3 regions of the Ercella succinigenes genome follow, and region 1 is predicted to be linked to each of the others. Evidence: riboswitches for the same ligand, from Rfam matches in the RefSeq annotation. Region 1 holds a riboswitch; each other region holds the start of a gene.

The links. Region 1 has a riboswitch for cobalamin ahead of tsaA (tRNA (N6-threonylcarbamoyladenosine(37)-N6)-methyltransferase TrmO). Riboswitches for the same ligand answer to the same signal wherever they lie in the genome.
Region 2: linked by a shared signal. The riboswitch ahead of AC0KSB_RS08940 (energy-coupling factor ABC transporter permease) and the one ahead of tsaA (tRNA (N6-threonylcarbamoyladenosine(37)-N6)-methyltransferase TrmO) in region 1 are both predicted to bind cobalamin.
Region 3: linked by a shared signal. The riboswitch ahead of AC0KSB_RS13640 (ABC transporter substrate-binding protein) and the one ahead of tsaA (tRNA (N6-threonylcarbamoyladenosine(37)-N6)-methyltransferase TrmO) in region 1 are both predicted to bind cobalamin.

What each region holds. Positions count from the first base shown of each region.
Region 1 covers NZ_CDHP01000020.1:76,152-79,360, reverse strand. Annotated here, with positions in the region: gene AC0KSB_RS05690 (TetR/AcrR family transcriptional regulator) at 1-406, shown strand, start outside; gene AC0KSB_RS05685 (hypothetical protein) at 470-682, shown strand; partial or broken gene AC0KSB_RS05680 (ATP-binding cassette domain-containing protein) at 658-783, shown strand; partial or broken gene AC0KSB_RS05675 (iron chelate uptake ABC transporter family permease subunit) at 1,031-1,156, shown strand; gene tsaA (tRNA (N6-threonylcarbamoyladenosine(37)-N6)-methyltransferase TrmO) at 1,195-1,539, opposite strand; cobalamin riboswitch at 1,663-1,880, opposite strand; gene AC0KSB_RS05665 (hypothetical protein) at 2,236-2,640, shown strand; gene AC0KSB_RS05660 (ABC transporter ATP-binding protein) at 2,708-3,209, shown strand, end outside.
Region 2 covers NZ_CDHP01000040.1:43,101-46,309, forward strand. Annotated here, with positions in the region: gene AC0KSB_RS08930 (energy-coupling factor transporter transmembrane component T family protein) at 1-592, opposite strand, end outside; gene AC0KSB_RS08935 (energy-coupling factor ABC transporter substrate-binding protein) at 582-884, opposite strand; gene AC0KSB_RS08940 (energy-coupling factor ABC transporter permease) at 910-1,584, opposite strand; cobalamin riboswitch at 1,696-1,889, opposite strand; gene AC0KSB_RS08945 (CotH kinase family protein) at 2,150-3,209, shown strand, end outside.
Region 3 covers NZ_CDHP01000063.1:79,224-82,432, forward strand. Annotated here, with positions in the region: gene dnaB (replicative DNA helicase) at 1-932, opposite strand, end outside; gene rplI (50S ribosomal protein L9) at 966-1,412, opposite strand; cobalamin riboswitch at 1,594-1,781, shown strand; gene AC0KSB_RS13640 (ABC transporter substrate-binding protein) at 1,886-2,902, shown strand; gene AC0KSB_RS13645 (FecCD family ABC transporter permease) at 2,903-3,209, shown strand, end outside.

The DNA.
Region 1 (3,209 bases):
TGAAATAATCAAATATCAAAGAGACAAAGCTAAACAGTATTTTATGGATGTGCTGGGAGATCGGGGAAAAATCACGACTGAGGAGGCAAAGACCTTTTTAAGGAGAATTATTTTTAGCAAAGACAGCATTTATCAGTATCTAACAGCAGAAGATGAGGCTAAATTATGTGCAGCTTTACCTGAGGAATACCAAATTAATCCTGATGCAGAATCTGTCGTTATGCGTGGCTTATTTGATCATATCGAAGGTATTCGGCAGGATATAGACTATAAAGTGGTTGCCAATCTGGTTAAGCTTATGGCTATTGCGATGTTCAATAAAGGAACCCTGCATGCAGACGCTTTTGATAGAACTTTGAACCATCTATACAGTCTTTTGTTTTCTCTTATTTTCGAACAAGGTTAATAAGAGAAATTTTTTTGGTGCGCAGTCAGCCATGCCTAACTTGTTTTTTGAAAGGAGATAAAAATGAATAAAAGAAATAAGGTACAAAAAGAAAAAACAGGCATTTCCAGACTTTTTGAATTAGCTGGACAAAAAAAGAATAAACTAATAGTTGCTTGTCTTCTGTCCGGGGTATCTTCAGCAGCAAGACTTGTTCCTTTTTTCACAATTTACGGAGTAATTCGGGAGCTTCTTTTGCACTATACCACGGCTCCGGCGGCGAAAAGCAACGCATAGCAATTGCGCGAGTTTTTCTCAAGGACACACCAATTGTAATTCTTGATGAGGCTACAGCTTATGCAGATGCAGAAAATGAAGTGAAAATCCAGCAAGCCTTATGATAATATGATTGCCGCCAATGAGCGGAGGGATAGTTGGACGATTCGGAAGGGAGAACAATTAATATGAAAAAGTTCAGGGAATGGTTCAAAACCATAACTTTTGGTGAAACAAAAAATATATCGGTTTAACTTTATGGAATTTTCTTGATAGTTTGGTTGTATCTGTACCTTATGGTGTGATGATTATTTCAATATATTTATTGCTAATACCGTTGGCAGAACCAACTGCGCCATTGCCGTTAAACCGTCTTTGGCTGTGGCTGGTTCCATTATGCAAGGGATAACTCGTAATCCTATGGCGGATTCCGGTTTGATGGGACTGAATGCCGGTGCAGGATTTGCCTTGTCTATTTGCTTTGCTTTTTTCCCGTCTTATTAATGATTTAATATCCAGCAGGGGACTACCATCTAGTGCGTCAACCCTTTTACAAACAAAATATTGTTTTCTATAGAAGTTATTTCCGCTTCGCATAAATTTATAGGGTTAGGTCGCGCCGGGGATCGTGTAGCGAAAACACCTTTTATTTCCGGCCCGAAAGGTGTTTTTGTTTGTAAAATATTTCGATCAGCCTTATCTGCCCAATAAAGTACAACGATTTTCTGATCAGGTTGAAGTGTGTGCAGACCTTCTGCAAATTCAGGGAAAATCTCAATTTTTACTTTTTCTTCAGAAAGAAATCCCTGCCTTGGAGCAGACAATCTATCTCCATATGGACTGTGAATCTTTCCTATGATATTGATACTGATATTCATATATTAATCCTTTCTTAGAGCTGTTTTCAGCAGATATTAGCGAAACTGTTTAAACGCAAAAAAACTGTGGCAAAAGCCACAGCCGTATTTCCGTGAAAAACAAGCAAAAGCCTGTAATCGCAGGCAATGCAACATACTCAAGCAGGTCTTCTGACTTGCGTCTGTGGAGATTATCTCCGGCAACAGTGCTCGGCCTTCCCGGGTTCCCAGTGACTGACTTTCATCATGAGCTACTATCTTCAACGCTTACAGCGGCGGTACCGTCCGGGATTTTCACCCGATTCACTATTCTTTCCATAAAGCTTGACGCCATATGGAACACTTGAATAATATTAAATTATTGCAAAAGGTTAACATGTTGTATTTTTTTTGTCAATATTAATCGGAGCAGATAAATACAAACTGAATATCAGATACACGATCCTGGAATTTATGTACCCTATTAATAACGCTGATATTGTTTTGAAGTATGAATAGATAAATATGAAAATATTTATGTGAATTATTTGTAATTGTTATCTTAGTTATCTTTGTTATTAGTTTACATTTTTTTTTTTGTGTGATAGAGTTGAAGTATCGAAACGAAACCGGTTTGTTGTTTATTGATAAATTAAGCTGTTTACTTTTTGCGCAATGAGTGAGTGTTTTTGGAAAAGAAATAAGAGACTAAAATCAAAATGAAAAGAGGATACGATTATGAAAAAGATAGGAGCATGTTTGTTAATTGTTTTATTGACGATAGGAGTTATTTCATCCCTTGTTTCCGCTGGAACAGCTTATTTCTCAAGATCATTACCTGGAAACGGTTCTGTTGTATTAATCGGACCAGTTTCAAAAACTACTAATACAAATGGGTCATACATACATCCTGATTATGAAACAGGTGTTTTGAAAGCTATTAAATGTCGAACTAAAGCCCGAATTGGCGATGGTCAAATGATTTACAGTAATCCTATTGTTTCAGCACCTAAAGGTTCATCAACTTGGTTAGGAGCATATACTGGTGTTAATTTGTACTCTGGGCAATTAGTTTGGATAGAAATGTGGACAAACACTATCGGAATTGCAGATACAACCTCTGGATCTTGGGATTATAAATAGCATGACATAATATGATCTATGAGAGCTCGGATTGTAATCCGGGTTCTCAGTAATCTAAGGAGGACATATGTTGATTCGATTGGAAAACATCACCAAATCATATGGAGAAACAGAGCCAAAGGTCATGGCTATAAACGAATTAAACTTAGACATAGACACAAATGAACAAGTAGCCATTATGGGTAAAAGCGGTTGCGGTAAAACAACCTTGATTAACATGTTATCGACTGTAGATTGCCCCACAGAAGGTAAATACTATTTCAACGATCTAGAAATAAATGTTATGAAGGAAAAAGATCTGGCAAAATTCAGACGCCAGCAGGTATCGATAATATTTCAAGCATATAACCTGATGCCAGAACTAACTGTTAGGGAAAATATTTTGCTGCCTCTTATTTTTGACGGTAAAAAGGCTAATTTAGAATATTTTGAAGAGATTGTTTCTGCGTTGAAGCTAGAAGATAGAATGACACATTTTCCGCATCAACTGTCTGGCGGTCAACAACAAAGAGTAGCAATAGCGCGTGCTCTTATAATGAAGCCTGCTGTTATTCTAGCTGACGAGCCAA
Region 2 (3,209 bases), on a different contig from region 1:
CTTTTTTCATTGAACAACTTAAAACACTTCCCATTACCATACCCAGTGTTTTTATAGTTTTAACTATGCTTGAATACCCTAATCGTAAATCAGATGAAGAAATAATTTTTGCAAAAGATGTAAGTACTATAAATATCTGATTGTAAATTATAGCAATTAAAGATAATAACAATTTAGGGAATTTCCATCTTGTTAGCTGATCAAGTAAATCACTAAAAGGAGTGGTAATAGCAAGAAACATTATTCCCCCATAAGCACATATGGCTCTTCCGATAATATTTTTAATTACAGGAACATTTATCAGGGTTATTTGAAAAGAAAACAAGGCCTCCTTGCTGCTACCTTCAACCAAAAGAGGAACAACTCCCATCAATATAAAAACAAAAGGAAATCTCCAGAGCTTAATAATATTTTTACCTGTTATTTTAAGAGCAAAAAATAAAATCATATTTTGCATAAGAAATAACACTAAATACAAATAAATATTTTTTATTATAAAAGCAAGAAAAATAATAATTAACGTTATCAGTATTTTTTTCCCTACTGATTTATCTCTCCAAAGACTTCCCCATGCCAGTTGATCAATCAGCATTTGCTTTTGCGGTTTTTAATCTGCCACGACTACCAAGATAATAACCTATGAGAGCAGCTCCGATTGCAGCCTGTAATGCAAATAATAAGCTTTCTATTTCACCACTTGCCGGTTCATAAAGACTTTCGAACCATGGTTCATAGTTTGGAGCAATCTCTGCTATTACATCTTCGGCCTGACCGTCTGCTCCCTCAAATTCAGCACCATTTCCAGTTATACCAGATATAATAAGAGGTAAAACAGTTATTAGAATTATTATTCCTATTAAAATAAATAAAGTAGATTTTTTCATTTTGTAACCTCGCCTTTCATGGAGCTCATACTTTAAGACTTATTACCTTGAGGTCTTTAAGTTCTTCTTTGTTATATTGGTAAATATAATTAAAAATAATTACTGTAAGTATTCCTTCAATTATTGCTATTGGTATCTGTGTAAATGCAAATACCGAACCAAAGCGGGCAAATGAAGCCAAAAAACCGCCCTCTGCCGATGGATAAGCTAAAGCAAGTTGTGCTGAAGTTACTACATAGGTTATGAGATCCCCAGCTGATGCAGCTACAAAGACCGCTACTAAAAGTTTTTTCCCATTAGCGTTTTTGGCAATTAAACGAAATAAGGCATAGGCAACAAAAGGTCCTGCTATTGCCATAGAGAAAGTATTAGCACCTAAAGTTGTTAATCCACCATGTGCAAGTAAAATTGCTTGAAATAGTAAAACAACAAGACCTACTACCGCAGCAGCTGCTGGACCAAAAAGTACGGCAGTAAGTCCTGTGCCGGTTGGATGAGAGCAACTTCCGGTTACAGATGGAATTTTAAGAGCAGAGAGAACAAAAGTATATGCACCGGTGAGAGCAAGCAGCATTAGTAATTTGGGATTATGCCTGATTTTGCTTGAAATGCTGTATAATCCCCATACTATAAACGGTATAGCTACAGCAGTCCATAAGAGAGACCAGAATGGAGATAAAAAACCTTCCATGATGTGCATTGCAGAAATAAAAAACAGGTTCACAGTAAAGCCTCCTTTGCTTTTCTGCCGCCCGTTTTTACAGCAATGCCCATGACAAACATGGTAATCATTTTTTGTTCGCCGCAAAAAATGACTTTCTTATTATCAGCAGGTCTTCTGACTTATCCTGATAGCAGATTTCTCTTACCTTCCCAGTAAAAACCAGTGGCATAAAAGAAAAATCCCAGGAATCACAGCGGCGGGACCGTGCAGGATTCTAACCTGCTTCCCTTTTCATTGATTATTCAGAATGTCCTAATCTTTTTTATAATCAAAAAATTATTACTACAAGCCAAATAATCAACACTGACAATTCTTATTTACTTTTTACAACGTGATTATATCACCTTTAATCATTTTATAAATACAATAATTTGTTTTCTTTAGAAAAATTTTGTTGTTAATTATTTTGTTTGTTTATTTTATTTGGTAAATTTCACATAAGTATCATATAGCTATCACTTTCGTCAAAGATAATCAAAATGTAATTTCTATACTAATGTTACTTTAACAGACCAAAAAGTTTAATCAGGAGGCCTCTTTGATGAAAAAAACATTCTCTTTTATATTTATTATTTTACTGGTAGTAAATTTGATTGGCTGCAATACTACTATCAATGATTCACAAAACCAAGATAATAATAACTTACTATCAATAGAGTATGCAGAAACTCTCTTTGATACCAGTTTCGTTCACGAAATCAATGTTGAAATTTCAGAAGATGACTGGATAGATTTGTTAGAAAACCCTACTGAGAAAACAAAATATTCAACAACGGTTACTCTTGACGGCACAGAAGTTAATGAAGTATCTTTTGCAACAAAAGGAAACACCTCTCTCTCTCAAGTTGCAAATACAAATTCTGAACGCTATAGCTTTAAAATTAAATTTGATAAATTTATAGATGGACAGACATATGACGGTCTGGATACACTTCATTTAAATAATTTATACAGTGATGCCACCTACTTAAAAGATTATCTTAGCTACCGCATTATGGCTGAAAGTGGTGTAGCATCGCCTCTTGTAAGTTTTGTGGCATTATCCATTAATAATGAATACTATGGTCTTTATATCGCAATAGAAGAAATTGGTGATTCCTTTCTGACACGTAATTATGGAGAAGACAGCGGCAATCTGTATAAACCTGAAAGCAGTCAATTTGAAAATATGGGCGTTGCTGGCGATATGGATAAAAATTTTCCTTCCAGTGGCGAAATGCAGATACCAGATGGTGCTGACAGGCAAATGCCAGATGACACTGACAGACAAATGCCAGATGACAACAAACAAGGTATAATTGGTGAAGATAAATTCATGTTTCCCGAAGATGGTGATTTTAATATACCAGACAGAAACGGTATGGAGGGAGGCGGTTTCAGCGGCAACTCCAATGGCTCTAGCTTAGTCTATACAGATGACGAAATTACAAGTTATAGCGATATATTTGATAATTCAAAAACTAATTCTGATGAGGAAGACAATCAACGTGTTATTGCCTCCTTAAAACAACTTTCCACTGGTGAAAATTTAGAAGAAGTTTTAGATGTAGAAGCTATCCTGCGATATTTTGTAGCTCATAATTTTGTTATTAACTATGATA
Region 3 (3,209 bases), on a different contig from region 1:
TTTGACATCATTTCCAAAACACTGGTGCCTGATCTATCATCAATAAATACGGGGGCAGAGTAAAGCGGGGGCAAAGCCTTTGCTATTTTATCCCAGTCTTCACTTTGCAATTCTCCTGTTGTAAGTGATTTTGCATTAACAAGAGATTGTGCGCTAAGCATACGATTACCAATTTCTTCTTTAGACATTTCAAGACTAAAAATAGCGGCAGGAACATTATATAATGTAGCCGCTTTTTGAGCTATATTTAGAGCAAAAGCAGATTTACCCATAGCAGGTCTGGCAGCAACAATAATCAAGCCGCCTTCACGAAGTCCGCCAAGAGAACGATCAAGACTGGGAAAACCTGTCATCACATGTCTTTCATGTACTTTACCTTCTGCCATTGAAGCTAGTTCATTTACAGTTCTGCCCATGATATCTTTTAAGCTTTCAAAACCAGAGCTGTCTCTGTTTTCCCTGATTTCATAAATTCTTTTTGCGGCAATGTCAAGCAGAAGATCAGCCTGATCGCCATCCTCAAAGCAAAGACCTGTTACCTCATCCATCGCAGAGATCAATCTACGTAAAACAGATTTCTGTCTGACCAGATCAGCATAATGTGCGGCATTAGAAATAATAGGCACCTGATCCGGCAGGGAACCTACATAACTTAATCCTCCTGCTTTTTCCAGCAAGCCTTTGCTTTCCAGCATATCTGTTACGGTTAAAATATCTACCGGCTTACTCGCCAGATAGAGCTCTGTAATTGTCTCATATATAAGAGCATGATCCGGCCTGTAAAAATCATCAGGACGCAGCACAGCTGTTATTTCAGCCAAGGCACGCTTTCCTGTCATTGCAGATCCCAAAACAGATTGCTCTGCCTGAAGATTATGAGGCGGTATACGCCCGGCAACTCTGACAGGAGTTTCGGCGTTTTTGGTTGACATAAATATTAAGCCTCCAGATTATCAACTTTTTGTTCAGGATAAAGCAACTACTTTTATACCTATTTTAACGGTTACCTGCTGATGAAGCTTCACTTCAGCTTCAAAATCTCCAAGGTTTTTTATCTGTTGCTTAAAGTTAATATTTCTTTTATCTACCTTATATCCTTCTTTTTCCAGCAGATTAGCAATATCCATTGAAGTTATAGCACCATACAGGCGACCACCTTCCCCTGATTTTGCCGGCAAAGAAAATATTTTATCTTTAAGTTTGGCTCCTACTTCCTTTGCCTCTTCAAGATTACGTGCTGCCTTTGCTGCTTCTGCCTTCTTTTTATTCTTTACTGAATTAAGATTGGCTGGTGTAGCTTCAAGCGCCAGATTCTTTTTAAAGAGAAAATTTCTTGCATATCCATCGTTCACTTCAACAATATCATCTGCTTTACCATGACCTTTTACGTCTTGTAAAAGTATAACTTTCATAAAAACAACCTCCGATTTTAGACTAACCTTTATTCTATCACATCTTTAAGTTTTAAGTCATTGTAATACTTTCTATTTGCACAAAACAAAAAAATTGCAATTACTTACTTTGCACAAAAATTTGCTAAAAATAGCAAATATGAAATTGTATAATAATTGCCTTTATGCTAAACTCCTGTCAAAGTGAATAGTATGTGTTTGCACGCAATGCGCTGGTATATATGCCAGAGGAACTCGGATGAAATTTCCGGACTATCCCAGTAACCGTGAAGCTGACAAAACGGCAAAAGCCACTGCCTTAGCAAGGTGGGAAGGTGCCGAAGTAGGATGAAGCAAAGTCGGGAAACATGCAATCACATTATACTCCTGGGGTTGAGAAGGTTTTTAACTTTATTTTTTAAAAGCTCCTCGGATTTTCTGTGGAGCTTTTTGCTTCCTTGGATACTATTCACAAAATTTAAGGAGGAAACTATATGAACAAAAAGAAATTTATTTCAATGATGCTCGCTTTGCTGATGGTGTTTGCTGTTTTTACTGGTTGCGGCCAGTATACTACAGTTGAAAATACCACCACAACTGCAGAAAAAACCACTACAACTATAGAAAAAACCGAAGCAACAACAGAACCGGCTGCTGACATAACTGAAGCAGAGTCTGATGTTCTCTCATTCATGGATATGAAAGGCAGAGAAATAAAACTTAATGATACTGCCAAGAGAATAGTTGCTCTGACAGCTGCTGATTGTGAAATACTATATGCGATTGGCGCGGGAGAAACACTTGTGGGACGTGGTGAATATTGTGATTATCCTGCAGAAGTACTAGACGCACCGGCTGTACAGTCTGGAAATGAAACTAATATTGAACAGATTATCGCACTTGAACCGGATATTATATTGATGGGAACAATGGCACAGACGCAAGAGCAGATTGACGCACTTGAAAATGCAGGTATATTGGTTGTCGTAAGTGATGCTCAGGACATAAACGGAATCTATACAGCTATTGAATTAATAGGAAAAGCCACAGGTCAAAACGACAATGCAGCCGATTTAATCGCTAAGATGAAAACTGATTTTGCGGAAATAAAGACTGCGGCAGAAGAAAAATCAACTGCCGATTCAAAATCAGTATATTTTGAAGTTTCTCCTTTGGAATGGGGATTATGGGCTGCCGGCAAAGATACGTTTATGCATGAAGCTGCAGAAATGATCGGTCTGGAAAATACTTTTGCCGATGTTAACCAGTGGGGAGAAATATCTCAAGAACAGGTAATTGAGAGAAACCCTGATTATATCGTAACAATCACCATGTATTTTGGAGAAGGACCTCTTCCTGAAGAAGAAATAATGAGCAGAGATGGCTGGGCAAGTATCACAGCAGTTTCAGAAAAACAGGTTTTTAACGCTAATTCTGATGAGCTTTCAAGACCAGGCCCAAGATTGGTTGATGGCGTAAAATCGCTGTTTGATTTCGTTTACGGAGAATAAATGAAAAAAAGAGATAGTTTCACAATTATTGAATATATTATTTCTATTTGCATAGTAATTTCTATTTTTATTCTATGTGTGTTCGCAGGCAGTGTAAATATTGCGATCAAAGACACTTTTTCTGTCTTGATGGATAAAATAACCGGCAATGCTACTGTAAGCAGCAATACTGTTTCTATCATCTATAATGTCAGACTACCCAGAGTGATTAATGTTGCGCTTGTTGGCGCAGCATTATCGCTTTGTGGAGCCGCCATGCAAGGACTTTTAAGGAATCCCCTTGCAGACGGCTCCACCCTGGGAGTAT